DNA from 2 places in the Actinomyces sp. HMT 175 genome. Region 1 is predicted to be linked to the other one. Evidence: riboswitches for the same ligand, from Rfam matches in the RefSeq annotation. Region 1 holds a riboswitch; the other holds the start of a gene.

Region 1 (15,197 bases):
GAGTGTCTGACCTTGCATCGCTTCGGTTATCTTAGTTTCTGTCCCTCCTTTAGGGTGACTTATCTGTTCGCCGTGATCGGCGATTACTTTGATTCTGTTGTAATTGTAGCCGTCGAGTTTTTCGTAGTAGGTTAGATCGGTTATGGTTTGTTCCCATCTGTCGGCCCAACCGCCACTGTTGTGGAGCGTGGTGGCATTGTTGATCGTTGATTGGCAGAACTTGCAGCGGTCGTCACTCATGGCGGCGAACTCGGTGGTGTCGCCGGTCATGAAGGCGTAGCGGTAGAGGTTGAGGAAGTAGCCGACGCTGGCTGCCGCACCCTCGGCGCTCTCCTCGTTCAGCTGCGGGGGCTTGGCCGGTTCGGGTTCGGCCAGGGCGGCGTCGCGCTTGGCACGCAGCTCAGGAGTCAGAGCCGCTTCCCGGGAGGCGGTCGCTGAGGCGTTGGCGTCAGCGATGCCCTTCTCAGCCCGAGCAATAGCCGCCGACGCGCTGGCACTGGCGCTCGCGCTGGCCTCAGCCTTGGCGTCTTTCACCGAGCAGGCCGCCACCCCCAGCGCCAGCACGCACACCGCCACCAACCCGGCCACGCCTCTCCGGCGGCTGTGCGCGGCAGGGCGGCGCTTCAAGATGGTGACCTGGCTAGAGCCGGATGCAGGACGCCGGGTATCTGTGGGCTCGGGGGATCGTAGGGACGTACTCATCACGGAAGCCTCCTCGCCACCGAAACAACTCCATACCCCGCCCGGCTGGGCGACACTGCCCGTTCAGACGGTGCATTGACATTACCTGCCCCAACGTCCCCAAACCAGGCCCCGAGGACACTCTGTGGAAAACCCGAAACGGGACTCCCCGAGGAGGGCGGCGCCTCTCGCGTCATCAGTCCACAACCGTCGACTGTGACCGGTACCAGAGAGAGTCATGGTGGCTGCGTGAACCGTGCTCACACTCGGCCACCTGACCTTGCACGATTCCACCAGCCGCTGTGTTGTCTCATGGCTTCTGAGAGTTTCGGATGTCATGACATCTCAAGACACCGGTGGGGTGCGTCTGCCGGATGGGAGAGCTGCTGCTTCAGTCTGCCGGAGAGAGGCTGACCCGGTCAGTGTGGTGGCTGCCGTCGTCGTCTGGACGCACTGCACGAGGGGTGGGGTGCTACTGGACGAGGGTCGGGTGCACTTTGGGTAGGTGGGGCCTTCGTGCAGTACGCACAACCCTTGGCCAGTAGATCCCGACCCTCGTGGAGCAGGCCAACTCGAGGCGAGACTCAAGGCGGAGCCGGCGTCGGGTCATAGCCTCCAGGCCCCAGCACAGACGTCGGTCAGAAGTCGGTCGGGCGGACCTGTGACGGAGACGCCGGGCACTGCCGCAAGACCCACGGACTCTCGCTCCTGCGCGGCCTGGTGTCCACAGTGCTGACATTAACGGGCTCGGCGTCAGTGCGCCCAGCAGGGATCGTTGAAATCCTGCGGTTTCTCTCGGGTGTGCAGCCCCGATTCGGGGGTTAATGTCAGCGCTGTGGACACCACTCTCGTCACGCCCCATCCCTTCGGCCCCCTCGCCTCCTGGACCACCAGCCTGCCCCGGGTTCCCGCCCGAGTGAGTGTCTCAGAAGTGAGGAGACAGCACAGATTCCACCAGCCGCGTTCACAACCTCACGGGGAAGTACATCGTCAGTGCTCCAGCACTTTGTGCCATCCGAGTCGCCCACGTCACCGTCCGGCCTCTATCCGGACGGTGACGGGCCACCCCACCCCGCCTCTGCTCAGGCGAAGACGACGGTGCGGTGCCCGTTGAGCAGCACCCGGTGCTCGGTGTGCCAGCGCACCGCCTGCGCCAGCACCCGACGCTCGACGTCCTGTCCCTTGGCCTGCAGCACGGACACCGAGTCCTCGTGCCCGGCCCGCGTCACGTCCTGCTCGATGATCGGCCCCTCATCGAGGTCCGCTGTCACGTAATGCGCCGTCGCCCCGATGAGCTTGACCCCGCGTTCGTGCGCCTGGGCGTAAGGGCGCGCCCCCTTAAAGGACGGCAGGAACGAGTGGTGAATGTTGATGACGCCCCCGTGCAGCCGCTCGCACAGGGCGGGGGAGAGGATCTGCATGTAGCGGGCCAGCACCACCAGCTCGACGTCGAGGGAGTCCACCAGCCCCAGCAGCTCGGCCTCGGCGGCCTCCTTGGTCTCCTTGGTGACCGGGATGTGGTGGAAGGGCACCCCGTAGAACTCGGCGACATCCCGTAGCGTCTCGTGGTTGCCCACCACGCCGACGACGTCGACCGGCAGTCCCTGGCTGCGGGCCCGGAAGAGCAGATCGGTCAGGCAGTGCCCCTCCTTGGAGACCATGATGAGGGTGCGCATCGCGCGCCCCACCTCATCGAGGCTCCACTCCATCTCGTACTCGCCGGCCAGCTCGGCCAGGTCCTTCTCCAGCTCCACGCGCGGCACGGTGGTGAGCACCTGGACCCGCATGAAGAACAGTCCGGTGGAGGAGTCCCCGAACTGCTTGGACTCGGTGATGTTCCCGCCGCGGCGCGCCAGCGTGCCGGTGACCGCGTGGACGATCCCTGGGCGGTCGGGGCAGGACAGGGACAGGACCAGGTGGGCGGCGGAGTCGGTGTGCGCCGTGGAATGAGCCATGGCCTCAGCCTAACCGGGACCGGCCCCTGCCGTAGAAACGGCTCAGGTGCCGGTCCCGGAGGGTCCGTGTTCCTTGGATTATCGTCGCGGCTCAGCCCTGACGGGCCTTGAGGCGGGGGTTCTTCTTGTTGATGACGTAGGTGTGGCCGCGGCGTCGGACCACCTTGGACCCCGGCTGCTTGGCCAGGGACCGGATCGAGGCTCGAACCTTCATGTCGGTTCCTTTCCTTCTTCGTGTCCAGTGAGGGCGGTGAGAGATCGACGGGGAGAGGCTTGGGTGCTTCGCCTGTACGCCTACCGCTTGCGCTTGCCGTAGCGGCGCTCGAACTTCTCCACCCGGCCGGCCGTGTCCAGGATGCGGCCCTGGCCGGTCCAGAACGGGTGCGAGGCGCTGGAGACCTCGACGTCGTAGACCGGGTAGGTGTTGCCGTCCTCCCACTCGATGGTCTCCGACGACGTCAGGGTCGAACGGGTCAGGAAGGCGAAGCCTGCGGACTTGTCGCGAAAGACAATGGGCTGGTAGCTGGGGTGGATCCCAGGACGCATACGAGCTCCTTGGAAGGGGGTGAATATGAGAACTGACGTGGTGAACGAGTACCGGCAGCGGTGCTGAGAGGGGCGCGGTTGCGAGCGTGCTACGCCGCATCGTGGGCCCCGGCGGGTGCGGGCCCGCAGACCCACCCCGCCCGCACCCGCCTACCAGGAGGACTTGACGATGCCCGGAAGCTCGCCGCGCAGCGCCATCTCGCGGAAGCGCACTCGGGAGGTCCCGGTGACGCGCAGGTGGCCGCGCGGGCGACCGTCCACCACGTCACGCCGACGCAGACGAGTGGGGGAGGCGTCGCGGGGCAGCGCGTGCAGCGCCGCCATCGCCTCATCGCGCTCGGCCTGGCTCAGGTGGGGGTTGACCGAGGTCCGCTTGAGCTCGGCGCGGCGCTCGGCGTAACGCTCCACCACCTGCTGGCGCCGCAGCTCGGCGGCGATCTTGGACTTCTTGGCCATCAGCGCGACTCCTTGTACTCCACGTGCCGGCGCACCACCGGATCGAATTTGCGCAGCACCAGCCGGTCGGGGGTGTTGCGGCGGTTCTTGCGGGTCACGTAGGTGTGACCTGTCCCCGCGGTCGAGACCATCTTGATGATCGGCCGCAGGTCCTTGCCCTTGGCGCCGCTCATGACAGCTTCTCCCCTCGGGCGAGCATCTGAGCCACGACGACGTCGATGCCCAGCTTGTCGATCGTGCGGATGCCCTTGGCGGACACCGTCAGGCGCACGGTGCGCCCCAGGGAGGGCACCCAGTAGCGCTTGCGCTGCAGGTTGGGGTCCCAGCGCCGGGGCGTGCGCTTGTGGGAGTGGGAGACGGACCGGCCGAAGACAGGCCGGGCCCCCGTGACTTGGCAGTAGGTGGTCATGACGAGCATGATATAAGAATGATTCTCAGTTTCGTCAACTCTGCTGGAGGACCTCGTGACCGATCCCTCGGATGACTTTGCCGGCAACCGCGCTGACATCCCCGGCTCCCCGGCCGACGGCCGGCACACCCTGGCCGTCATCGGCGCCGTCGACCCCGCCCTGCTGGACCTGGTCGACCTCGCCCTGGCCGGCCAGGACGCCGTCGTCATCCGCGCCGGACTCCACTTCGGCGCCGACGACGATGCCGGCAGCAGCGACACCGATGACGACCTGGTCCGGCTCGTCAGCCACAGCTCGGCCGACGGCTTCGACGACGAGCCGGTGCGCCTCGACGTCCCCATGCCCTACACCTGCCCCACCTGCTCCCTGCGGGAGGTCCTGGTCGCCGTCGCTCAGGACCGCGCCGCCCAGGAGCCGGGCGGCACCACCGTCATCCTCCTGCCGGCGGCCATCGAGCTCGCCCACCTCCTGCCCGGCCTGGCCGAGGAGCTCGCCGGCACCGGGGTGAGACTGGCCGGAGCCGCCCACGTCCTGGACGCCACCACCGCCCTGGACGAGCTCCTCGAGCACCGCCAGCTGAGCGCCTTCCCCGGCGACTGTCGCTGCACGGGCGCCGTCCACCTGACCAACCTCGGCTACGCCGACCTCGTCCTGGCCCTGGGGCGCGACGAGAACCCGGCCGGGGCCGACCTCATCGAGCACCTGCGCCCCCACGACACCCTCCTGCTCCCGGGGCTCGACGCACCCCTCCTGGAGGCCCTCACCTCCCTCACCCACGACGCCGCCGCCTCCCTGAGCCGCATCCACCCCGCCACCACCAGCGCCTGGGGTGGCCCCGACGAGCACGGCGTGTGGACCCTCGACCTCAGCGCCTCCCTGCCCTTCCACCCCGAGCGCCTGCGCTCCCTGGTCGTCGAGCTCGCCGGCCAGGGGCTGTGCGCTCGCGGCTGCTTCTGGCTGCCCAGCCGCCCCGGCCGGGTCTGCACCTGGGAGGTCGCCGGGGGTGCCGTGAGCGTCGGCGACGCCGGCACCTGGGCGGAGGTCCCGGCCGCCCCCGCCGGCGCCGGCGACGACGCGTCCGCCGAGCCCCGCTGTCACCTCGTGGTCACCGGCGTGGGTGACGAGGAGATGCGCGAGCAGGTGCGCCGCGCCTTCTCCAGGATCCTCCTGCGCCCTGAAGAGATGGCCCAGGCCCTGGCCTGGATCGGCGCCGACGACGGTCTGGGCGACTGGTTCGGGCAGGAGGACCCGGAGGGCTGAGCGCTCGCCCCGTGGTGCGAGCCCCTCCCCGAGGCGCCACAGCGCGGCGCAGGACAACGCGGTGCGGCCCGGGACGGGCACGGCTCCGCTCCGGCACGGTAGGGTGTTCCTGTCGCGACTGGCGCCGGGTGGATCACCACCGGGGAGCGGCACGAACACGACTCCGGGGTCGCCCGCCTGGGCCACGGATCGCCCACCAGTGCGCGCACGGCCGCCGCGTCACCGCGGCCTGCGCCTGACACCTGAGGAGAGACATGACCGCGCAAGCCGTCACCCCGTCCCTGAACCAGCCCCTGGCCGAGCTCGACCCCGACATCGCCGAGGTCCTCACCGGCGAGCTCACCCGCCAGCGCGAGACCCTGGAGATGATCGCCTCGGAGAACTTCGTTCCCCGTGCGGTCCTGGAGTGCCAGGGCTCGGTCCTGACCAACAAATACGCGGAGGGCTACCCGGGGCGCCGCTACTACGGCGGCTGCGAGGTCGTCGACGTCGCCGAGTCCCTGGCCATCGAGCGTGCCAAGGCCGTCTTCGACGCCGAGTGGGCCAACGTCCAGCCCCACTCCGGTGCCCAGGCCAACGCCGCCGTCCTCCACGCCCTGGCCACCCCCGGCGACACCCTCCTGGGCCTGTCCCTGGCCCACGGCGGCCACCTCACCCACGGCATGAAGATCAACTTCTCCGGCAAGAACTACAACGCCACCGCCTACGGCGTGGACGAGACCACCATGCGCATCGAGATGGACCAGGTGCGCGAGGCCGCCCTGCGCGAGCGCCCCGCGGTCATCATCGCCGGCTGGTCGGCCTACCCCCGTCACCTCGACTTCGCCGCCTTCCGCTCCATCGCCGACGAGGTCGGCGCCGCCCTGTGGGTCGACATGGCCCACTTCGCTGGGCTCGTTGCCGCCGGCCTGCACCCCAACCCCGTCCCGCACGCCGACGTCGTGTCCACCACCGTCCACAAGACCCTGGGCGGCCCCCGCTCCGGCATGCTCCTGTCCAGCCGCGCCGAGCAGTGGGGCAAGAAGCTCAACTCCGCCGTCTTCCCCGGCCAGCAGGGCGGCCCCCTCATGCACGTCATCGCCGCCAAGGCCGTGGCCATGAAGATCGCCGGCACCGAGGAGTTCCGCGAGCGCCAGGAGCGCACCGTGCGCGGCGCCGCCATCATCGCCGAGCGCCTGGGAGCCGACGACGTGCGTGCCGCCGGCGTCAGCCTGGTCACCGGAGGCACCGATGTGCACCTGGTGCTGGTGGACCTGCGCGACTCCTCTCTGGACGGTCAGCAGGCCGAGGACCTCCTGCACACCGCCGGCATCACGGTCAACCGCAACGCGGTCCCCTTCGACCCGCGTCCCCCGCGCGTCACCTCCGGCCTGCGCATCGGCACCCCCGCCCTGGCCACCCGCGGCTTCGGTGACGCCGAGTTCACCGAGGTCGCCGACGTCATCGCCGCCACCCTCGTCCACGGCGCCGCCGGCACCGCCGACGACGAGACCCTGGCGACCCTGCGCGGTCGCGTGCGCGCCCTGACCGACGCCTTCCCCCTCTACCCGGGGCTGGCCCAGTGAGGGCTCCCTGGAACGGTGCGGCCCGGGTCCTGGATGGCAAGGCCACGGCCGCCGCCCTCAAGGCCGAGCTCAAGGAACGCGTCGCGGTACTGCGCGAGCGCGGCGTCACCCCCGGCCTGGGCACGATCCTGGTGGGGGAGGACCCCGGCAGCGTCAAGTACGTCGCCGGCAAGCACGCCGACTGCGCCGAGGTCGGCATCCTCTCCATCCGCGAGGACCTGCCGGCCACCGCCACCCAGGCCGAGGTGGCCGCCGCCGTCGACCGCCTCAATGCGGATGACGCCTGCACCGGCTACATCGTCCAGCTCCCGCTGCCGGCGGGCGTGGACACCAACGCGATCCTGGAGCGCGTGGACCCGGCCAAGGACGCCGACGGCCTGCACCCCACCAACCTGGGGCGCCTGGTGCTGCGGGCCTCGGGGCCCATCGACTCGCCCCTGCCCTGCACGCCGCGCGGCTGCATCGAGCTCATGGAGCGTCACGGCATCGACCTGGCCGGCCGCAACGTGTGCGTCGTCGGCCGCGGGGTCACGGTGGGCCGCTCCATCGGCCTGCTCCTGGGCCGCAAGGACGTCAACGCCACCGTGGACATCTGCCACACCGGAACCACGGACCTGGCCGAGCACGTGCGCCGGGCCGACGTCGTCATCTCCGCGGCCGGCAGCCCCGGCATCATCACCCCGGAGATGGTCGCCCCCGGCGCCGTCGTCCTGGACGTGGGCGTCTCGCGCGTCGTCGATCCGGCCACTGGCAAGGGTCGCATCGCCGGTGACGTCGCCGACGGCGTCGACGAGGTGGCCTCCTGGCTCTCGCCCAACCCCGGCGGCGTGGGCCCCATGACCCGCGCCCTGCTGCTGGCCAACGTGGTCGAGACCGCGGAGCGCTCGCTCTGAGGGACGTCGCCGCTCGCCCGACCGGCCGATAACCTTGAGGCCATGACGGACGAGTCCCACGGCGCCCATCCCTCCCATCCTGACCACCCCACCCATCCGGCTGAGTCGGCAGGCTCCCCGAGCTCCTCGGAACCTGCGCCGACTCAGCCGGAGGTGTGTCCGCCGACCCCCGCGGACACGGCGCCTGTGTCGCCCTCGCCGGAGGCGACCGGCTCCCAGGCCCCGCAGCCGCACGGGACCGGCCTGCGGCGTCGGACCCTGATCCTCGGCGCGGTTGGTGCCGGCGCTCTCATCGTGGGCGGAGCCATCCTGGTGCGCTGCACCACGGGGCGCCGGAGCTCGCCGACGCCCACGGCCACCGACTCGGCGGCCTCGGCCGCCTACCGCCCCGCCTACCACTACAGCCCCGCCACGGGGAATCTCGCCGACCCCAACGGCCTGGTCCTCTACGAGGGCGAGTACCACCTCTTCCACCAGCAGGACGGCACCTGGGCCCACGCGATCAGCCCTGACATGGTGCACTGGAAGCGCCAGGGGACGGCCCTGAAGCACGACGCGCAGGGCCTGGCCATGTCCGGCAGCTGCGTCGTCGACGGCGCCGACACCTCCGGCCTGGTCAAGGGCGGCGGCATGGTGGCCGTCTACACCTCCACCGAGGGCGGTGAGGCCCAGTCCCTGGCCTACTCCACCGACCGGGGGAGGAGCTGGCGGCGCTTCTCCGGCAACCCCGTCATCCCCAACGACGGGCGCAAGGACTTCCGCGACCCCAAGGTCTTCTGGCACGAGGACTCCAAGGCCTGGATCATGATTGTCTCCGCCGGGGACCACGTCTCCCTCTTCCGCTCCACCGACCTCAAGGCCTGGAGTCACGCCAGCGACTTCGGCCAGGGCATCGGCTCGCACGCCGCCGTGTGGGAGTGCCCCGACCTCTTCCCCCTGACCGACTCCAGCGACGGGCGCACCCGCTGGGTCATGACCCTCTCGGTGGGAGCCAACGAGGAGACGGGCGGCTCCACCGCCCAGTACTTCATCGGCGACTTCGACGGCTCCGTCTTCTTCCCCGAGGACCGCGACACCCGCTTCACCGACGTCGGCCAGGACTTCTACGCCGCCCAGAGCTTCGAGCACGTCGAGGGCCGCCGCGTGTGGATGGCCTGGCTGGGCAACTGGAACTACCCCTACTCGCTGCCCACTGGGGACTGGCGCGGTGAGATGAGCATCCCGCGCGAGCTGTCCCTGACCACCGTTGGCGGTAAGCGCACCCTCGTGCAGAAACCCGTCCCCGAGCTCGACGCCCTGCGCGGGCGGGCCACCGACCTCGCCGGCCTCAAGGCCACCGACACGGTGACGGCTCTAGGCTCGGGCCGCACGGTCGAGATCGACCTGACGCTGGATATCTCCCAGGCCTCCGAGGCCTGGCTGGGCCTGGCCCGCGGGGAGGTCGACGGCAAGACCCAGGAGGTGCGCGTCGGCGTCAACGTCTCGGCCGGCACCCTCTACCTGGACCGCACCGACGGCGGGCTCACGCAGGTCGACGGCAAGGACGAGGGGACCACCACCGACTTCGCCCTGCGCCGCCAGACGCAGTACCGCCCCGCCGGCTCCACAGTGCGTCTGCACCTCTACCTGGACCGCTCCAGCCTCGAGGTCTTCGTCGACGACGGCGCCACAGTCGGTAGCCTCCTGGTCTTCACCGCCCCCTCCTGCCAGGAGATCGTCCTGGGAGCCAAGGGCACGGCCACCATCACCTCCGGAAGCCTCACCCCTCTGGCCGCAGCCCTGTAAGGGCGCCGCAGGACTACGACGACGAGGAGGTGGGGCCGCCGGAAGATTCCGACGACCCCACCTCCTGCTCAAGCAGTGACGCTCGGGGCGACGCCTACTTCAGGCGCTGCGGGCGGGTGTCACCGCCGTTGGAGCGGGCCCTGTCGGAGGGGATGTCCGCGAAGCCCCCCAAGCCGTTGGTGCCGTAGGTGCGGTCCACCGAGGTGGTGTCCCCGGAGATGGTGAGCTTCACCGTCGGGGCCAGCGAGCCTCCACGCACCGGGTTGCCGTCCTTGTTGCCGCCGATGGAGTCGATGAAGGACTCCACCAGGCCGCCGGGCATGACGTAGTGCGAGTAGGACTGGAAGGTGTACGGGCTCTGGTTGAAGTCCGGCGAGTAGGGCTTGCCCGGGTTGAAGTTGAGGTTGATGGGGTTGCCCAGCGCGATACCCGTGTTCTGGTTGAGCGGCTTGTAGTCGCTTCGCAGCCCGTCGCCCACGAAGCCGTAGACGCCCTCAGGTCCCTGGAGCCCGTCGGCGTAGGTCTCCCGGTGCGAGATCGTGAACAGGTAGTACTTGCCGTCCTGGAAGTAGATCTGCGGCCGCTCAGTCTGATCGTTGACGCAGTTGCCGCTCAGCAGCGGAGGCAGGTACTCCCACTGGGTCATCGCCTTGTTCTTCGCCCGGGCCAGACCCACGTTGGCCAGCTGGTAGCGGCCGCCGCGCTGGTTGACCGCCTCGACCGTCTCGGCCTTGGGATCGCCCTGCTCGTAGCCGAGGTCCTCCGCGGTGCAGGTGGCCAGAGTGGTGTTCTGCCCGGCCTTGGCCGCGGCGTCGACGTACTGCTGCTCACGGACGAAGGCCGAGTTGCCCTCGAAGACCATGTACTCGGTGGGGTCCGAGGGGTTGTTCTGGTCGCGGAAGGTGAAGGGGTCGCGGAAGTTCACGCCCGGGTTCTGCTCGCGGGTCTGGTAGTACTTGCCGTCCGGGACGAGAAGCTGGTGCTGGGTGCGGAACCCGGTGAGCCACACGCCGCTCTCGTCAGCGTAGATGCGCCCCTCGGACTGCACGATCCGCGGATCGTAGGGCTTGGAGGACCCGCCGTTGCCGTCCTGACCGTAGCCCTTGTCGCCACTGCCACCGGTGGCGGTGTTGTAGAAGGCCACCGAGGTGTAGAACATGCGGATCTTGTTGCCCTCCATGAGGCGGGCCGAGCCGGACCACTCGGTCTGGGCCGTGAAGCTCTGATCCTCGAAGATCGAGCCGGAGGCGCCGTCGGGGAAGACGTGTCCGCCGTAGATCCAGCCGCCGTTGGAGCTGCCTGCGCCGTCGGCCGAGGAGGTCTGCGTGCCGGCCTTGCGGTAGAAGAAGCCCAGTCGCGCGTGGGTGTGGCGGTCGTCGAAGGTGTAGCCGGCGTGCCGGTCGGCTACCAGGGAGAAGGCGATCTCCCAGCCGTTGTAGGAGATCTGGTGGGCGGCTTCATCGGTCAGCGTCCAGGTGTCCCACACCCACACGTCCTCGCTCGTGGCCGGGAAGCCGTTGGAGATCTCCGGCATCGTGAGCTGCTCGGGCATCGAGTTGGTGCCCGACGGCGCATTGGGGTTGGAGACGCGTTGGATCTGCATGGCGTCGGCGCGGGTCCACTTGGCGGTGTAGTCCTCCTCGACCCCGTGTGCCGCACCGGTGTGCTTGGTGGCGTTGGCCCAGCCGGGGTTATCGGCCTTGAATCCCTTCGCGTTCTGGGCCGCGGCTCCGCCGGCGGCCTGCTGGTCGCTCTGGCCCGCCTGTGCCTGCTCGGTGGGGCTCTGGCTCGCCTGCGCCTGGTTGGCAGGGGACTGGTCGTTCTTCTGGTCCGCTCCCGCCTCGGGCGAGGCCTCGGCAGTAGCGGTGGCGGTGGGGGAGGTGTCGGGGGAAGGTGCCTCATCGGCGAGCGCAGTGGTGCCGGACCCGGCCACCAGGAGTCCGAGCGTTAGCGCCACGGCCAGTCGTCTGCGACGGGCGCGGAACGAAGTGTGTGTCACGGTCATTGTCCGTACTGTCCTTACTCATGAGGGATGAGGGTGTCAGTGCGCCGTGAGCCTTTGTTATGTGATCTCCCAGGCCCAACCTTAGGAGAACCTGGGGGCGGAGGAACAGGTCTTTGGACCGCTCTGTCAATATCGGGACACTGCCACCAAAGACGTAGCCCCTGCATTCTCAGGGTTTCTTGAGGTTTTCGGCACTTTGGTGACATAGACCACAAGCAAAGGTCTTATCGTCCGGTTAGTCTTGAACGCGTTCTCCGTGAGCTGTTCGGTCTCCCATGCCTGTCGGTTCAGGTGGTCGCTCAACGCTGGGCGGCCCCGTGTCTAACGGAGATCCTGTGAATACTCTTCCCATCCGTCTGCGACGGTTATCCGCTTCAACAATCGCTTTGCTGGCTGCGCTCGCCCTGAGTGCGGCCGGCCCGGCGGTGGCCGCTACAGCGCCGAATACGGCGGGGCAGTCCACCACCTCCCTGCGCAACACCTCCACGGTGAGCGCCCAGTCCCTGGCTCAGATGGTCGCCGGTCCGAAGGCGACAGTCTCCAACGCCTCCGTCTCCGGCAAGGACGTCCAGATCGGCACGGTCAAGGGCCTGCCCGGTGACGGCAACGCCATCACTGAGGGTGTCGCCCTGTCCACCGGCTCCCTCGTCGACCCCGATCCCACTGCTGACTCCGATACTGACATCACCCGCTCCGCGGTCCTGGGGCCCAATGACGCCCTGGACACCACCGGTGACTTCGGCGTCGTCGAGGACCCGGCGGGACTGGCCAAGGTGGCCGGCACCGACGTCTACGACGAGGCCGTCCTGGAGTTCGACGTCACCGCCACCAGCTCAAACATCGTCCTCTACTACAGCCTCGGCTCCGAGGAGTACGCCGGCGCCACCGAGGGCACCCCGGCCTCTTGGCAGTCGCGCGGATACAAGGACCCGCTGAGCATCCAGGTCAACGGCACCGAGTGCGCCCACGTCCCCGGCACGCAGACGGCGGTGAGCGCCGCCTCGATCAACGAGTCCTCCAACGCCGCTTACTACACGGCCAATGTCTCTGGACACACGCCGGGTCAGATCCCCGTGGAGTTCAACGGCTACACCTCCGCCCTGCCCTGCCAGGCCTCCGTCACCCCGGGGCAGAAGGTGCACGTGCGCGTGGCCATCGCCGACGCCCAGGACGGCCAGCTCGACTCCACGGTCCTCCTGCGCACCCAGGGACTGGGCTTCACCGACAAGCCGATCACCGACCCCTGCAACGCCAAGGCCGGCAGCTGTGACATCCCCGGCAACAGCAACGGCTCCAACGGGAACGGCTCCAACGGGTCGAACAACGGCAAGGACTCCACCACTCCGCCCGGGCAGGGCAAGCCGGGCGTGACCGACTACAGCGCCGCCTCGCCCACCGCAAGCCCCAAGAAGACTGTGGCCGGTCTGCCCCTGACCGGAACCCAGGCGCTCTTCCTGGGAGGCATCGCCCTGCTGCTCCTGGCCGGCGGCGGTGTCGCGCTCATGCTGCGTCGTCGTCGCCTGACCGGCTCTGAGGCCGGCTGACGGCGAGACTGCGGCCAGCAGACGGCTGACGGGGCGGATGAGGCTCTCCTCATCCGCCCCGTCAGCCTGTGTCTGCGGCTCACCGCTGTCGGGCGCTCAGTCCTCCTCTTGCCGGGAGGCGCGACGCGCCGCCAGCTCCTTGGCCAGCATCGCGCATCCCAGGATGCACAGCGGCATGGAGGCCAGCCACAACAGGGTGCTGATACGGGACAGCAGCGAGGTCTGAGCCAGGACGGGCAGGACGGCGGCGATGACGATAACCGCCATCCACGCGCCGACTCGTCGGGCGCTGCGCGGCGCCTGGGCGTCGTCGGGTTCCATGGCCCGATCCTCTCACCCGGTGATCTCGAACCTGCGCTCATCCAGGCAGCCGGCGTGCAGGTCGGCGACGGTGAGCCGGCGCACCGAGGCCCACCGCGGGCCGCGCCTCAGCCACGCGATCAGCCGGCCCACGGCCTCCGGCTCGCCCTGAGCCATGACCTCGACGTCGCCGTCGGGCAGGTTACGGACCTGCCCCACCACCCCCAGCTCCTGGGCGGTGTAGGCGCAGTAGTAGCGGAAGCCCACCCCCTGGACCGTGCCCTGGACCAGGACGTGAACAGTTCTCACGGTGCTGGCACTCCTACCGGCGTCGCTCATGCCCCTATCGTCTCAGGCTCAGGGCCGAACGCGTAGGCTTGCCGCCATGCGTATCGCCACCGTCAACGTCAACGGCATCCGGGCCGCCGCCCGCAAGGGCATGGGGGAGTGGCTCACCGCCTCCGCCCCCGACATCCTCCTGCTCCAAGAGGTCCGAGCCGACGAGCAGATCGCCGTCGACCTCCTGCCCGGCTACGAGGCCGCCATCTGGCCCTGCCGCATCAAGGGACGTGCGGGCGTGGGCGTCGCCGTGCGCGAGGGCGGCTCCGCCACCCTCGGCGAGCTGCGCTACGGCGTGGCCGCTGCCGGCACCGAGGAGCCCGACGTCGACTCCGGCCGCTGGCTCGAGGCCGACCTGAGCCTCACCGACTTCGACGGTCTCGAGCGGCTCACCGTCATCTCCGCCTACCTGCACTCGGGCCAGCTGGGCACCGAGAAGATGGACCAGAAGTACGCCCACCTCGAGCTCGTCGATGCCCGCATGGCCGAGCTCCTGGCCGCCGCCCGTGATGGAGGGCCCCAGGTCGTCATGGCCGGGGATCTCAACGTGGTGCGCTCCGAGCGTGACATCAAGAACTGGAAGCCCAACCACAACAAGATCGCCGGCGTCATGGACGAGGAGATCGCCCACCTGGAGGGATGGTTCGCCTCCGGCTGGGTGGACGCCTCGCGTCACCTCGTGGGGGACGAGGAGCAGGGGCCCTACACGTGGTGGTCCCAACGCGGCAAGGCCTTCGACAACAACACCGGCTGGCGGATCGACTACCAGGTCCTCACCCCCGCCCTGGCCGAGCGGGCCCACAGCGTCACCGTGGACCGGGCGCCCGACTACGCCTCACGCTGGTCCGACCACGCCCCGCTCGTCGTCGAGTACCGCTGAAGACGCGGCTGACCTTTTCGGAGAACACGTCGGGGTCGGGCACCTGAACGGCCCGACCCCGACGGCTTCTCAGTAGCGGATCGCGTCGATCGGCCGGATGCGGGTGGCCACGATCGCCGGAATGATGCCCGCCAGCGCGCCCACAGCGGTGGCCGCGACCAGGCCGATGACAGCCGCCACCATGGGGAAGGGCGGGGTCGTGGTCACCGGGATGCCGAGGAAGGCGCTCAGCGGCATGACGCGCATCCCCACGATGGCGATCCCGATGCCGACGACGCCGGCGACCACGGTGGCCACCACCGACTCCAGCATGATGGAGAAGAAGATGCGTCGGCTCGTCGCCCCGAAGGAGCGCCGCACCCCGATCTCGTGGATGCGTTGACGCACGGTCACCAGTGAGATGTTGACCAGGCTCAGGGCCCCCAGCAGCATGACGAACACGCCGGCGGCCGTGACCACCTGGGTGAAGGTGTTCGCGCTGGAGCTGAAGCCGCCGCCCTGGAGGTTGTCCTCGGCCTGGGTCGAGCCCTGACCGAAGCGCGCGTCCAGGTCCTTCTTGGCCAGGCTGGCGACCTCCT
Region 2 (15,197 bases), 1.3 Mb from region 1:
GGTAGGCGCTCAGGTAGGCGTTGTAGCCGCCAATGACCAGCAGGGCGTCGATCTCATGGAGCTCGATGGCCCGCCCCAGCGCGTAGAGCTGCTCAATGGTGGGCACCTCGCGGCGCGTGCCCAGCTGGGCGCCGCCGTCACCGACCCAGCCCTCGACGTCGGCCCAGGTCAGCTCGCGCACGTCGCCGTCCAGCAGGCCGGGGAAGCCGCCGTAGACGCCCAGCATCGTGAAGTCGTGGTCGATGCCCAGGCGCACGGCCGCACGCGCCGCCGTGTTCATCCCCGGGGCCAGGCCGCCGGCGTGGATGATGGCGACCCGCTTGGGGCGGTCGGAGGCCGACGGCGTCGATCCCGTGTCAGTGGCCGGCTCGGCGGGAGGCGTGGACATGGTCTCGAACAGCTCGAGCATCCTTCCGAAGCTCGCCCCGCGGGCCTGGATCGCCCCGAGGTAGTCGTGGGCGGCCACGAGATCCTTGACAGCACGGGTGGCCGCGATCTGCTCCATCATCGGCAGGCGGCGGATGCGGTTGTGGCGCTCGGCGATGATGACCGGCTCGCTGCCCGGCTCCATGGACACCACCTCACGGGCGGCAGCGCAGCCCAGCAGCGTGGACATCCAGCGGTCATAGGCGCTGGGGCGGCCACCGCGCTGGACGTGCCCCAGGATGGTGACGCGGGCGGCCTCCCCCAGCTTGTCGGCGATGACCTGGCGGACGTCGTCGGCGGTGATGCGGTTGCCCTCGCGGTCGGTGGCGCCCTCGGCGACGATCACCATGGACTCGCGGCGCCCGGCCTCTCGGCCCGCCTTGAGCTTGGAGCACATGTCCTCCTCCCAGTCCTTGCCCGGGGGGAGCTCGGGGACCAGGACGTAGTCACAGCCCCCGGCCACGGCCGCCATGAGGGCCAGGTAGCCGCAGTGGCGACCCATGACCTCCACGACGAAGGTGCGCTGGTGGGAGGCGGCCGTTGAGGAGATGTCGTCGATGGCCTCCAGGATGCGGTGGAGGGCGGAGTCAGTGCCGATGGTCATGTCGGCGCCCACGAGGTCGTTGTCGATGCTGCCCACCAGGCCGGTCACCATGAGGACGGGATGGGAGGCGGCCGTCTCCGCGCTGATGTCACCGGCCGCGACGAGCTCCTCGAGCAGGGAGGGCCAGTTCTTGCGGAACTCGTTGGTGCCGGTCAGGGAGCCGTCGCCGCCGATGACCACGAGCCGGTCGATGCCGTGCTCCAGAAGGTTGCGGGCGGCCGCCAGCTGGCCGGCGCGCTCGCGGAACTCGGCCGAGCGGGCGGTGCCGATGATGGTGCCGCCGCGCTGGAGGATGGAGCCCACCGAGTCCCACTCCAGGGGGCGGATGCCGTCGCCTCCGGCCACGGCCCCGGCCCAGCCCTCCATGACCGCGTAGGGCCTGGCCCCCAGGCGGATGGCGGTGCGGACCACGGCCCGTACGGCCGCGTTCATGCCCTGGGCGTCGCCGCCGGAGGTGAGGACCCCGATGCGCAGGGGCTCGCCGTCCAGGCCGAGCAACGGTCCGGCCGACGTCGCCGAGCCGGGGTCAGCAGAGGAGCCGGTGGGGGAGAGGGCGGTGTCTGAGTACATGGCGGCTGGCATGTGGGGTCCTTCCCTGGGGGCGCCGGTAGGCCTGGCTCCCGGCGTCGGCCGGGAGGACATCAGTCCATATTGTTGCTGGTGAGCGCCGCCACGTCATCCGCCTGTGGTCCCAGAAGCGTTTCCTTGCCGCGACATCCGCGCATTCGCCGGTTCCCGGTGAACCCCAGGAGGAGGGGAGCGATGTGTCCCCCTGCTGTGGGAGCAGGGGGACAGTAGGTCCACGGGCTAAGGAACTACCGGTCTCTGCGGGTGTGGAACCTGCGGGCCTCGGCGTCGAGGACGCGCTTGCGTCGTCGACCCCACCGCCTGCCGCTCCAGACGCCGAGCAGCACCGCGGCGCCGACCAGCGCACTCGCTGCACTTAGTGCGGGCATAACAATTCTCCCTTCCCATGATGCTAAGTGGGGTCGTTGGTGACTTATGAGGTCAATTTTTCGAGTGCCGAAACTGCCCTAGCTTTGTGGATCGGAGGTGATGTATTTGAGCTTGTGGATTGCTCTCGTGAAACACGAGTGTAAAAATGTCTCTTGACCGAGATGGTTAGCAGTGAGTAGATACCCAGATCCAGAATGCCGCTTCTCCGAGACCTAAGGCGAAAGCGAATGCCGGGTTGATCGCGGTCATCGATAAAGCGTGTTGCCATAATGCGCCGTGACCGTAACCAATCAGTCCGACAACATAGGGGCATATTTGTTCCTTGCTAACTGCCGGCACTTCTGTTGAGAAGCTCTGCTGCAGGCTGGATGCTGCGGTAGGTGACTGCAAAAATTTGGCAAGTTGTTTTCTTTTGTCTTCTGGAGCATTTTCGATGGTTTGCTTCAGGTTTTTCAGGAAATCGGTCCCTTTAATTTCTTTGACTCTGCCGTCTGGGTGCTTCTCTTTAACGTCCCCGGTGTCTCTATTGAAGGATACTGTTACCTCACCTTCTCCTGAAACGGTGATTGTTTGAGAGACTTCGCCCTGTAGTTTTCCTCCAACCACTGCTGGTAGTTTCTCTGGGGGAATGGTGTCCGTGAGGGGGGCTGTTTTGGCAGGATTTGCCATCCCCATTAGTAGGAGTGCTGTGATGGGGGTCGATGCTGTAGCTAAGAGGAGTGTGCGTCGTTGCATGAATCTGCTCCTTGTGTTTGTTGTGCTTCGACGTAGGATGAGTTCGGTAGAACTCATTGCCTATTATACACAGAATCGGTTTCTATGGTGTCGTTGGAGAGAATTTACGCATATTCGGAGGTTACTCTATCCCTTCTTTAAGGTGTTTCGGAAGGGTGTTGTGGAAAATATAAAACTATCACCACTTAAGTTGTAGTAATCTACAAAATTAATTGATGCAACAACTAGGCGTTAATTTTCCTTATAATTTGTCTTGATTAGATTATGGTTGATGGGGAGATTTTCAGCTGAGAAGATCAATGACTTTGCCAATGATGTGTGCATTCCTGACCTCCCCCAGTCTCAGTCCCAGTCTCTGTGGGGGAAGTACGTCCTCGACGGCGCTCGTGGCCGGTGGAGGCCCCGGTGCGCACGCCCCGCCGTGAGACGCTGCGACCACGCTGTGTGAGACGCCGCCGCTTCGCGCCCGTGTCCGCCCTCCCAACCGGCCACTGGGACGTTAGGCTCATCACTGGTGCCTGCCCGGCCGACGTCGGCCCGCGCCAGCAAGCCATCCACATGCCCCGAGAGGATCAGCTGCATGGATTTGTACGAATACCAGGCCAGGAACCTGTTCCGCCAGCACGGCGTCCCCGTGCTCGACGGCGCCGTGGCCACAACCCCCGAGGAGGCGCGCAGCGCCGCGCAGTCCCTCCTCGACGCAGGAAGCGAGCTGGTGGTCGTCAAGGCCCAGGTCAAGACCGGCGGCCGCGGCAAGGCCGGCGGCGTCAAGCTCGCCCGCACCGCTGAGGAGGCCGAGGCCCGCGCCCGCGACATCCTGGGCATGGACATCAAGGGCCACACGGTGCGCGCCGTCCTCATCTCCGACGGCGTCGACCTGGACGCCGAGTACTACTTCTCCATCCTCCTGGACCGCGCCGAGCGCCAGTACCTGGGCATGTGTTCGCGCGAGGGCGGCATGGACATCGAGACCCTCGCTGTCGAGCGCCCCGAGGCCCTGGCCCGCATCGGCATCGACCCGCTCGAGGGCATCACTCCTGAGGTCGCCCACCGGATCGTCGAGGTCGCGGGCTTCGAGGCCGGCCCCCTGGCCGACGAGGTCGCCGCCGTCATCGAACGCCTCTGGGAGGTCTTCACCGCCGAGGACGCCACCCTCGTGGAGGTCAACCCCCTGGTCAAGGCCACCGACGGCCGCATCATCGCCCTGGACGGCAAGGTCACCCTCGACGACAACTCCCGCTTCCGCCACCCCGCCCACGCCGAGCTCGTCGACAACGCCGCCACCGACCCCCTGGAGGCCCGCGCCCGCGAGGCCGGCCTCAACTACGTGCGCCTCGAGGGCGAGGTCGGGGTCCTGGGCAACGGCGCCGGCCTGGTCATGTCCACCCTCGACGTCGTCGCCGGCGCCGGCGAGCGCCACGGCGGCATGAAGCCCGCCAACTTCCTCGACCTGGGAGGCGGCTCATCGGCCGAGGTCATGGCCACCGGCCTGGAGGTCGTCGCCTCCGACCCCCAGGTGCGCGCCATCCTCGTCAACGTCTTCGGCGGCATCACCTCCTGCGACACCGTCGCCCAGGGCATCGTGACCGCCGTCGAGTCCCTGGGCGGGCTTCCCAAGCCCGTCGTCGTGCGCCTGGACGGCAATAACGCCGACACCGGTCGCGCCATCCTGGCCGACGCCGCCATCGAGGGCGTCACCGTCGTCGACACCATGGACGGGGCCGCCGACGTCGTCACCGCCATCGCCGAGAAGATCAGCGGCCGGCCCGCTGGCAAGGAGGCCTGAGACATGAGCATCTTCCTGACTGAGACCGACCGCGTCATCGTCCAGGGCATGACCGGTTCCGAGGGCCGCAAGCACACCACCCGCATGCTCTCGGCCGGCACGAAGGTCGTCGCCGGCGTCAACCCCCGCAAGGCCGGCACCACCGTCGCCTTCGACGTCGCCCCCATCGGCCCCGGCGCCGGCGAGGTCCAGGCCGGAACCGTTGAGGTCCCCGTCTACGGCACCGTCGCCGAGGCCAAGGAGGCCACCGGCGCCGAGGTGAGCGTCGTCTTCGTCCCGCCCGCCTTCGCCAAGGGCGCCGTCGTCGAGGCCGTCGACGCCGGAGTGCGCCTCCTCGTCGTCATCACCGAGGGCATCCCGGTGGCCGACGCCACCTGGATGCGTGCCTACGCGGCCGACCACGGCGTGCAGATCATCGGCCCCAACTGCCCCGGCATCATCTCCCCGGCCCGCTCCAACGTGGGCATCACCCCGCCCGACATCACCGGCCCCGGCCCCCTGGGACTGGTCTCCAAGTCCGGGACCCTCACCTACCAGCTCATGCACGAGCTGTCCGACCTGGGCTTCACCACCTGCATCGGCATCGGTGGGGACCCGGTGGTCGGCACCACCCACATCGACGCCCTGGCCGCCTTCGAGGCCGACCCCGACACCCGCCTGGTCGTCATGATCGGTGAGATTGGGGGCGACGCCGAGGAGCGGGCCGCCGCCTACATCCGCGAGCACATGACCAAGCCGGTCGTCGCCTACGTCGCCGGCTTCACCGCACCCGAGGGCCGCACCATGGGGCACGCCGGCGCCATCGTCTCCGGCTCCTCGGGCACCGCCGAGGCCAAGAAGATCGCCCTGGAGGCCGCCGGCGTCCGGGTGGGGCGCACCCCCAGCCAGACCGCTGAGATCGCCCGTGAGCTCTACCGTCAGCTGGCCGGAGAGGTGAGCGCTTGAGCCTGGCGCGGCAGCGAGCCACCAGCCTGGCGTCCTGGGCCCTGTGGTCCCTGCGCGTGGGGGTCGAGTCAGTCGGCCTGGTCTGGCTGGTGGTGGTGCTGGCGACGATCGCCGTGTCCAAGGCGGCCGCCAGCCTCAACGCCGCGGCCATCCTCAGCGCAGGCGACGCCCTGCACACCGGGACCGCCCTGTGGAGCCTCGGCTTCGGGGGCTCGACCGCGCTGACCTCCGAGGACGACGGCGTGCTCAGCCTGCCGCTGCTGGGACTCACCCTGGTGCAGGCGGGCTGGACCTGGTTCTGCGTGCGGCGCGCCCACCCCTCCCGGCCGGCGGCCGGGGCGGCCATCGTCGTCGCCGCGACCGTCGTGGCGGCCCTGGCCTGCCTCACCGGCCCCGCCGGGCTGGACACCTGGCCCGCCGTCATCGGTATCGCCCTGCTCACCGGAGTCATCGTCGCCATCCAGCTCATGCGCGCCGGCCACCACTGGTCGCCCCTGACCCGCTGGTGGGACCGCCGACCCCATTGGCTGGGGCCGTCCCTGTCACTGGCCTACGGTGCCACGCGAGCCCTGAGCCTGCTGAGCCTGCTGGTGGTGGTTGCGGCCGTCTTCAGCGGTGCCGGCCGGGTCTCGGTCCTGCACGACTCCCTGGCCGGGGACGGCTTCGTCGCGATGGCCGGTCTGATCCTGCTTCAGGCCGGCTGGGTGCCGACCCTGCTCATCTGGGCCTGCTCCTGGCTCATCGGAGCCGGCTTCTCCGTGGGCACGGGCACCGTCTTCGCCCCCGACCGGGTGGTGGCCGGGCCCGTCCCGCGCCTGCCGCTGCTGGGGCTGGTGCCGTCGACGCCGCTGAGCAGCGTGGGCCTGTGGCTGCCCCTGGTGGTGACGGCCGGCGCCATGGTGGCCGCCTGGCGCCGTCGAGCGGTGCTCAACGCCCTGCGGGTGCGCTACGCCCTCAGCGCCGCCGGTCTGGCCGCCCTCCTCGTGGCCGTTGGCGTGGGCCTGCTGTGCCTGGCCGCCTCCGGGTCCGTGGGGCCGAACCGGATGAGCAGCGTCGGTCCGCTGGTCCTCTACACCGTCATCCTCGTCTTCGTCGAGGTCGGTGTCGGACTGGCGGCCATGGCCGTCCTGGCCCACCCCTACACGCGTACCTGGGCTCGCAACACCCTGCCCGAGTCGGTCCTGCCGGCGGCCTACCGGCGCCAGGACGCGCGCGACGATGCCGTTGACGAGGAGGACGATGCGGACGACGACGACGAGGCCTGAGCCCGCAGGTCAGCGCGCCGCGGTGCCCGCGCCGCTCAGGGCGCTGACGGCCGCGTCCACGCCCTCGACGAGCTCGGGCGTCACCGCCAGGAGCGCGGTCCCGGCCCGGTAGGTCATCCCGGGGATGGGGGTGTAGAGGACGTTCGCCTCCAAGAGGGCGCGTCCCTCCTTGATGTCTCGCCACAGCTCAGGATTCTCCCGGAAGAACCGCGCGACGCGCTCGTCGCGGGCCAGGTGCTCCAGGACGTTGTCGGCCGACTTGTGCGCCGCCCGCCCCGGCAGCCTGCGGGGAGGAATGTCGGTCTCGTCGTCGTCATCAATGGTGGGGGCCGCCCCCTGGTACTCGACGACGACCAGATGGTTCCCGGCAGGGGACAGCGCCAGGGCGTGGACGGGGCTGTCCACCGGCCGCTGGTCGATGGCCTCATCCCGGAAGTCGTCGGTGATCCGATAGCCCTCCAGGATGGCGAACTGCTCGCCGTTGCCGGTGTTGAGGCGGCGGGTCAGGTCCAGGATCTCGGCCTGCTGCTCCGACACTGAGGCGGCCAGGTCGCGCATCTGCCCGACCACTTGGGAGTCGGCCCCGGAGGCGGCCAGATCGGCGACGGTCTCATCGATCCGGCTGGGCTCCAGGGCATCGACACCGGTCACTCCCAGGGACTCGGCGAGCTCGCGAAGGCGCGCAATATCAGACTCGACCGCCACCTGCCGCTTGGTACGCGCCGTGAACAGCGCCTGACTCTCGGAGAAGCTCTCGGCGTTCCGGATCCGCCGGTTGACGGAGAGTTCGGCGGCCAGGTCGGTTCCGCCCCCGGCGGGACTGGCGCTCAGGGCCGAGCGCGGCATGTAGGTCATGGCGACGTCCAGCAGTGCCAGGCACGCCTGCCCCGGCGTGAGAGTGAGCAGGTGACTGATGAGGCTGCTCGACGACGGTGCCGTGCTGATGCGGCGCCCCGGGGCCCCCAGCGTCAGGACGAGGGACAGGCTCATGGCCACCGCCGCCAGCGCACCGATTGCGTAAAGGAGCCCCTGGGTGCCACTCAACCCGCTCCACCACTGGGAGAACAGGCGCGGCAGGGCGGAGAGGAACAGGTCGTCCTCGGTCTCCTTGAGCTCGGGGGCGAGCTGCCAGACGGTGCGTACCTCGTACATGCAGCACAGGAGGAACAGCACGACGCTGACCACCAGGATCCCCAGGCGGAAGCCCTGGCGGGCATTGGGCTCGGCGCCCGGCGTCGTGGCCTCCATGGCGTCGGCCCGCACGCCGCGCACCTGCTCGGCCGTGGCCCGTCCCGCCCGCATGGCGTACAGACGACCCTGGCGCAGGTCCCCGTAGGCGCCCCAGGTGACGGCCAGGTCGCCCCAGGTGAAGTTCGCCAGGGCCACCACCGAGACGATGAGGGCGCGCACGAAGGGCGGCGCCTCGGTGAGATTGGGGTAGCGGGGAGCCGGCGCCCCGGCCACCGTCCAGCCGTGCACGCCCGCGTAGGCGCGGCGGTGGGCGTCCAGGAGCAGGCAGGCGGCCATGAGGATGACGGACAGGGGGATGGCGCTCAGGCCTCCGCCGTTGACCCTCCACAGGAACATGAGCAGCGCCGGGAAACCGCCGCCGGAGTCGCTCTGGCCGAGCTGCTGGGCGATCCTGGCGATGTAGGTGGCGTGATCGCTGACCGACTGCAGGATGACCACGGCCGGCAGGATCCAGGCCACGATCCGCAGCCACACGAGGTTCTTGGCCCCTTCGAAGGCCGGGGAGTCCTTGAGGCGCCACAGCGTGATCGCCAGCGCCACCGCCATCGTGATGTTCGCGGTGCTCACCTGGTTGCTGACGGCCAGGACATTGCTGTTCTCCTGGGTCATCGACCCCGAGGTCCACGGGTTGAAGGAGAAGGGCAGGCGCCCGTTGCCCAGGACCGAGGAGAGCAGGCTGCTCTCCTCAAGGGCCCGAATGCCGTCGTTGAGGGCCGTCAGGCCCGCTCCGGCCGCGAAACCCAGCAGGGCCCAGTCGGAGGCCGCCAGGCGACGCATCCGCCCCGGCGCCAGGAAGACCACGAGCACCAGGGGCACCAGCGGGCTGAGAACCTCCAGGGCAATGGTCAGGGCGATACTCATCCCGTTGCCCATGACGGACAGGCCTGCGCGGGTACGCACCGAGCTCATGATGGCGGCCACGACGAGCGACCAGGCGGCGCCGACACCGTACATGAGCAGGACAGAGCGCCAGCTGATGGTGCGTGTGCGCGCCAGGAGGGCCACCACCATGAGGCACACGGCCATGAAGGCCGCCGGCACGGCGGCGTAGGCCAGCCTCGGGACCATCACCAGGGCGGCGATGAGCAGCGGGATCATCAGGACGTAGGCTCCGCGCGCCACCAGGTTCAGGGCACTGGACAATCCCGGATGGCGGCTCCACCAGCGCCGGTAGGCGGAGGCGGCCTCCTGCCACTGCTCCGGGGGAGTCCTCCGATATACCGGTGTTGCTGCGATGTTGATGGGCGCAGTCATGCTGTGGACTGTATGCGGTCCCTCAAGCCGCCCGCAAGGAAACAGGCCGTTCGGTCGGGCGATTCGCCGGGAGCGACATGGAAAACGTCAGGTCAGGCAGGCTCGGTGGCCTTATCCGATGCCGTCGTGGCCGCCACCCGATAGGATGAGGTCGGCTGCGACTGGCGAGGGTGGGGCACCACCGGGGAGTGGCCGAGGCCGTCCATGAAGGGGACGTCGCCCGCCTGGGCGTCCTGCTTCCTCACGCCACACCAGGAGCGCCATGTCCACGTCCCCGTCGTCCCAGTCCTCGCAGCCCACGAACCAGGCGGTCCCCACCGCTCATGTCCCCACCGAGGGCCTCGTCAGCCCCGACCGCGTCCCCGTGCGCCGCGCCCTCATCTCCGTCTATGACAAGACCGGCCTCCTCCCGCTCGCCCACGCCCTGGCCGACGCCGGTGTCGAGATCGTCTCCACCGGCTCCACCGCCGCCACCATCGCCGCCGCGGGCCTGGCCGTCACCCCGGTGGAGGAGGTCACCGGCTTCCCCGAGTGCCTCGAGGGACGGGTCAAGACCCTCCACCCGGCCGTCCACGCCGGCATCCTCGCCGACCGTCGCAAGCCCGACCACCTCGATCAGCTGGCCACCCTGGGGGTGACCCCCATCGACCTGGTCGTCGTCAACCTCTACCCCTTCACCGACACCGTCGCCTCCGGAGCCCCCTTCGACGCCTGCGTGGAGCAGATCGACATCGGTGGCCCCACCATGGTGCGCGCCGCCGCCAAGAACCACCCCGCTGTCGCCGTGGTGACCAGCCCCGACCGGTACGAGGACGTCGCGGCCGCCGTGCGAGAAGGCGGCTTCACCCTGGCCGGCCGCCGCCGCCTGGCCGCCGAGGCCTTCGCCCACACCGCCGCCTACGACGCGGCCGTGTCGACCTGGATGGCCGCCCAGATCGAGGCCAGCGACGTCGCCCACGCCACGGACTCGGCCGAGGTCGAAGCCAGCGGGCCGGCCGCACCGCCGGCCTACGTCGGCGTCGGCTACGAGCGCCTGGCGAGCCTGCGCTACGGGGAGAACCCCCACCAGCGGGCCGCCGTCTACCGCATCGCCGGGGCGAGCGGGGGAGTGGCCGGGGCCCGCCAGCTCCACGGCAAGGCCATGAGCTACAACAACTACACCGACACCGACGCAGCCGTGCGCGCCGCCTACGACCACGGCCAGGCCGTCACGGTCGCCGTCGTCAAGCACGCCAACCCCTGCGGCATCGCGGTCTCGGCCGCCGGCGACGTCGCCGAGGCCCACCGCAAGGCCCACGCCTGCGACCCGGTCTCCGCCTACGGCGGCGTCATCGCCACCAACACGGTCGTCACCGCCGAGATGGCCCGTCAGATCAAGCCGATCTTCACTGAGGTCGTCGCCGCCCCCGCCTTCGACGACGAGGCCGTGGAGATCCTGTCCACCAAGAAGAACCTGCGCCTGCTCCTCGTCGAGGCCCCCCAGCGCGAGGGCTACGAGATCAAGCAGGTCTCGGGAGGTGCCGTCATCCAGGAGCGTGACGTCCTGGATGCCGCCGGCGACGACCCCTCGACCTGGACCCTGGCCGCGGGCCCGGCCGCCGACGACGCGCTCCTGGCCGATCTGGTCTTCGCCTGGCGCTCGGTGCGTGCCGTGCGCTCCAACGCGGTCCTCCTGGCTCATGACGGTGCCACCGTCGGTGTGGGCATGGGGCAGGTCAACCGCGTCGACTCCTGCAAGCTGGCCGTCGAGCGGGCCAACACCCTGGGGGCCCGCTCCACCGGCGACGCCGCACTCGACGGCTCCCAGCAGGAGAAGGGGGCTGTGGGTGGGGCCGACGCCGCCGATGTCCTGGCAGGAGCGGCCGCACCACAGCGCGCCCGCGGGGCCGTGGCCGCCTCCGACGCCTTCTTCCCCTTCGCCGACGGCCTCCAGGTCCTCATCGACGCCGGGGTCCGCGCCGTCGTCCAGCCGGGTGGCTCCATCCGTGACCAGGAGGTCATCGACGCCGCCCAGGCCGCCGGCGTCACCATGTACCTCACCGGCACCCGCCACTTCTCCCACTGATCTCCCACTGGGTCGCCTGCGCCGCCTGGTGCCCGGCTCCTCGCGCCGGGCACCAGGCGGGCGTGCCAGTCGGAGAAAGGTCATGGACCCGCACCCCACGCGCCGATAGGCTCCTGCCCGTGACTCATGACCCGCATCCCCAGCAGGCCGAGCACAAGGAGCCCTACCGCACCATCTGTGTTGTCCTCGTTGCCCTCGGCCTGGCGGCTGTCCCAGCCATCGCCTTGCTCGGGCACCGCCGCATCGCCGTCCTGTGGGCGGCCGCCGGGATCCTGATGCTGGCCATCGTCCGGATCCAGCGCCCCGACGGCACCTGGCTGGCGGCGCGCAGCCGCCTGTTCGACGTCGTCCTCGGCATCGGCCTGGCCGCCGTCCTGATGCTCCTGTCGCCTTACGTCAACCTGCCCCGCATCCTGTGAGCGGGGAGCCCCTCTGCCGACCGCGTGAGTTCTCACGGCGACGCTGTGCGCCGCCCCGTGTGATCTGTGCCTTGGGAGTGCTCATTCTTCGGTCCGGTGCGGCGCCGTGACCAAGCGGTATGGCACGCTGGCCCCAGTCAAGACGTCTTGTCATCTCGTTTCACACCCTGAAGGTCCCTCCATGTCAAGCAATCCCTCAGCCTCGCCCTCGCTGGCCCATCGTCTCAGCCACAGCATCCTGACCTGGGTCATTGGCGCGATCCTGCTGGCCCTGCTCCTGGGCTCGATCCGCTTCGGGGGCCACCCGCTCATTCCCAAGCCCGTCGGCAATGTCTTCGCGACCTTCTCCGACCTGTTCAGCCAGTTCCTCAGCTTCTCCATCCCGCTCATCATCATCGGCTTGGTGACTCCCGCCATCGCCGACCTGGGGCGCGGGGCCGGCAAGTGGCTCGGGATCACCACGGCCCTGGCCTACGCCTCGACCCTCTTCGCAGGCTTCCTCACCTTCCTGGTGTGCTACGCCACCTTCCCCCGCCTGCTCGCCGGAACCTCTCTGGCCGACGTGTCCAAGCCGGAGGGGGCTCTGAGCAGCTACTTCACGGTGGAGATGCCGCCGGCCGTCGAGGTCATGACCGCCCTGCTGCTGTCCTTCGTCCTGGGCATCGGCCTGTCCATGGTGCCCCGGGGCGTGCTGCGCAAGGGATTCATCGAGTTCCGAGCCATCATCACCCGCCTCATCGAGCGGCTCATCATCCCGCTGCTGCCCCTGCACATCTTCGGCATCTTCCTCAACCTCACCTACACCGGGGCGGCCGGGGCGGTGATGAAGGCGCTTCTGCGCGTCGTCGTCGTGGTCCTCATCCTCGAGGTCGTCATCCTGGGCATCCAGTTCCTCACCGCGGGACTCATCGGCCGTCGCAATCCGCTCAAGGCACTGCTCACCATGCTTCCGGCCTACCTGACGGCTCTGGGCACCTCCTCGTCGGCGGCCACGATCCCGGTCACCCTGCGTCAGACGAAGAAGAACGGCGTCTCCGACGCGGTGGCCTCCTTCACCATCCCCCTGTGCGCCACGATCCACCTGGCGGGGTCGACCTCGAAGATCTTCTCCTTCGCCTTCGCGATCGTCCTCACCCAGGACCTGCACGTGAGCACCACCCAGTGGATCGGCTTCATCTTCATGCTCGGCATCACGATGGTGGCCGCGCCGGGTGTCCCCGGGGGCGCCATCATGGCGGCCACCGGTCTGCTGTCCTCCATGCTCGGCTTCAACGACCAGCAGGTGGCCCTCATGATCGCCACCTACATCGCCCTGGACTCCTTCGGCACGGCCACGAACGTCACCGGTGACGGCGCCATCGCCATCATCGTGGACCGTATGGCCGGCGGCTCCGTCAACGACGAGGGCGACCCGGAGAACGTTCGCGAGCTCTCCTTCGACGGCATGGCCTACCTCCACGCGGTCAGCGTCGAGGGGGTCGTCAGCCCCGAGGAGCTCGAGGCCTCGGCCGCGGCCACCCGCTCGGGCGAGTAGAACCGGGGCAGCGCAGTCAGCCGATCGGGCGCCGGGAGTCAATCGACTCCCGGCGCCCGATCAGTATCTCGGCCTGAGACCCGACTGAAACCGCGTGAATCCGCGTAGGCTTGCCGCGCTCTCAGCGACCTCGGCCGATCAGTGTGCGCAGTGGTCCGGGCTCGTCCAGGAGCTTGGCCGGCGGCCCCGTCTGCACGATCGTCCCCGCATCCATGACGACGACGTGGTCGGCCTGCTCGGACCACTGCAAGCGGTGAGTGATCTCAATGATCGTCGCCTGCGGAAGATAGGTGCGCACCCCGATGCGCACCCGCTCATCCAGGTCAGGATCCAGGTGGGAGGTGAACTCATCGAGGATGAGCACCCCGGGACGGGCCAGGAGTGCGCGGGCCAGTGCCAGGCGCTGGCGCTGGCCCCCGGACAGGGACTGGCCGCGCTCGCCCACGAGGGTGTCGTAACCGTCCTCGAGGGCCTCGATGTCCTCATCGATGCAGGCCGCTCGGCACGCCCGGCGCACCTGGGCGTCCGTGGCCGAGGGCGCCGCCAGGCGCACGTTGTCCGCAATGGTGGCCCGCATGAGGTGAACCCGCTGATCCACCAGGCCGATCTCCTGGTAGAGGCTGACGGCACGCAGATCGCTCACGTCCTGGCCGTCGATGAGGATGCGGCCCGAGTCCGGCTCATCGAAGCGCACCGCCAGTTGGGCCAGTGTGGACTTGCCCGATCCGGAGGCCCCCACGATGCAGGTCCACCGTCCGGCCCTGGCCCTGATGCTGACGCCGCGGACGGCCTGGGCGGCGGTGTTGGGGTAGGAGTAGGTGACGTCCTGCCACAGGACCTCGTGGGAGATACCGGGGGTCAGCTCCTCAACGCCGTCGCGCACCTCCACCGGGGCGTTGACGACCTCCCACACTCTCTCAGCCGAGGCGAAGGAGGCATTGAGCGCGCTCGAGAGCTCCTCGACCCCGCGGATGGTCTCAGACAGCCGCAGCACCGCAGCGGCCGCGGCCGCCAGGAGGGGGATGCCCGTGCCCGAGCCGGTCGCCGGCAGTGTCGCACCCGCGGCAACGACGGCGATCGGCGCGCTCAGACCCGCCAGCTGGTTGAGGCCTCGCCTCACGGCGGCCCACTGCCCGGTTGGCCGCGCGGCACCGGCGATCTCGGCGTCGATCCTGGCCATCTCATCGAGACGCTCCTGGCTGCGCCCGTACCCGACGACCTCGCTCATGCCCTGAACGGTGTCGGTCACGTGCTGGGTGAGTTCCGCTCGCGCCGCCGAGACCGAGCGGGAGGCATCCACTGAGGCGGCGAACCCCAGGCGGGGCACGATGAGCAGCTGGAGCACCACGAAGGGGAGCGCCGCCAGGAACACCAGCCAGGACACCTTCAGGCCGATGAGCGTGAGTACCGTCATCGGTACGACGACGGCGCAGACCGCTGGAGCGAAGGTGTGGGCGAAGAAGACCTCGATCCGGTCCACGTCCTTGGTGGCCCGCGACAGCAGGTCACCCGAGCGCGACGTCGCACTGACCCTGGGGGAGCGGGGAATGAGCGAACGGAAGATCTGGCCGCGCAGCAGCTCGAGGGCCTTGAAGGCCACCAGGTGCCCGAGGAACTGCTCGGCGTAGCGCAGGGCCGCCTTGAGCAGGGACAGTCCCGCCATGACGGCCAGCACCGGCCAGATGGCGGGCACCGGTGCGTCCGTCGTCATCGCCAGACCTGCCCGGGCCACGGCGTAGGCGCCCAAGGAGAACAGGGCCACGCCGCACAGCATGTCAGTGATACGGCACAGGGTGGAGCCCAGCAGCGGTGAGAGGACCGGGCGGGTGACCTGAAGCAGCCAGCGCACCAGCATCGCACGGGAGACAGGCGCCTGCGTGGAGGAATCGGCCCGGCCGGTCCCGCTGCCCCGCCCCGAGCCGGCGGCCCTCGAGTGGGGCGCTGAGGACCGTCTCG

The links. A riboswitch is a leader RNA that binds a small molecule or an ion and turns the genes downstream of it on or off. The one in region 1 is predicted to bind ZMP and ZTP.
Region 2: linked by a shared signal. The riboswitch ahead of purH (bifunctional phosphoribosylaminoimidazolecarboxamide formyltransferase/IMP cyclohydrolase) and the one ahead of glyA (serine hydroxymethyltransferase) in region 1 are both predicted to bind ZMP and ZTP.

What each region holds. Positions count from the first base shown of each region.
Region 1 covers NZ_CP068012.1:844,736-859,932, forward strand. Annotated here, with positions in the region: gene JJJ14_RS03615 (DUF6318 family protein) at 1-576, opposite strand, end outside; gene purU (formyltetrahydrofolate deformylase) at 1,764-2,636, opposite strand; gene ykgO (type B 50S ribosomal protein L36) at 2,728-2,850, opposite strand; gene JJJ14_RS03630 (type B 50S ribosomal protein L31) at 2,931-3,182, opposite strand; gene rpsN (30S ribosomal protein S14) at 3,333-3,638, opposite strand; gene rpmG (50S ribosomal protein L33) at 3,638-3,811, opposite strand; gene rpmB (50S ribosomal protein L28) at 3,808-4,047, opposite strand; gene JJJ14_RS03650 (GTP-binding protein) at 4,103-5,308, shown strand; ZMP/ZTP riboswitch at 5,413-5,498, shown strand; gene glyA (serine hydroxymethyltransferase) at 5,563-6,873, shown strand; gene JJJ14_RS03660 (bifunctional methylenetetrahydrofolate dehydrogenase/methenyltetrahydrofolate cyclohydrolase) at 6,870-7,766, shown strand; gene JJJ14_RS03665 (glycoside hydrolase family 32 protein) at 7,809-9,551, shown strand; gene JJJ14_RS03670 (glycoside hydrolase family 68 protein) at 9,646-11,556, opposite strand; gene JJJ14_RS03675 (choice-of-anchor L domain-containing protein) at 11,943-13,100, shown strand; gene JJJ14_RS03680 (hypothetical protein) at 13,197-13,421, opposite strand; gene JJJ14_RS03685 (acylphosphatase) at 13,434-13,739, opposite strand; gene JJJ14_RS03690 (exodeoxyribonuclease III) at 13,786-14,619, shown strand; gene JJJ14_RS03695 (ABC transporter permease) at 14,689-15,197, opposite strand, start outside.
Region 2 covers NZ_CP068012.1:2,128,340-2,143,536, reverse strand. Annotated here, with positions in the region: gene JJJ14_RS09030 (6-phosphofructokinase) at 1-1,612, opposite strand, end outside; gene JJJ14_RS09025 (hypothetical protein) at 1,846-1,986, opposite strand; gene JJJ14_RS09020 (hypothetical protein) at 2,153-2,722, opposite strand; gene sucC (ADP-forming succinate--CoA ligase subunit beta) at 3,303-4,508, shown strand; gene sucD (succinate--CoA ligase subunit alpha) at 4,512-5,453, shown strand; gene JJJ14_RS09005 (cell division protein PerM) at 5,450-6,718, shown strand; gene JJJ14_RS09000 (hypothetical protein) at 6,728-9,223, opposite strand; ZMP/ZTP riboswitch at 9,371-9,460, shown strand; gene purH (bifunctional phosphoribosylaminoimidazolecarboxamide formyltransferase/IMP cyclohydrolase) at 9,486-11,288, shown strand; gene JJJ14_RS08985 (DUF3017 domain-containing protein) at 11,408-11,707, shown strand; gene JJJ14_RS08980 (dicarboxylate/amino acid:cation symporter) at 11,889-13,241, shown strand; gene JJJ14_RS08975 (amino acid ABC transporter ATP-binding/permease protein) at 13,363-15,197, opposite strand, start outside.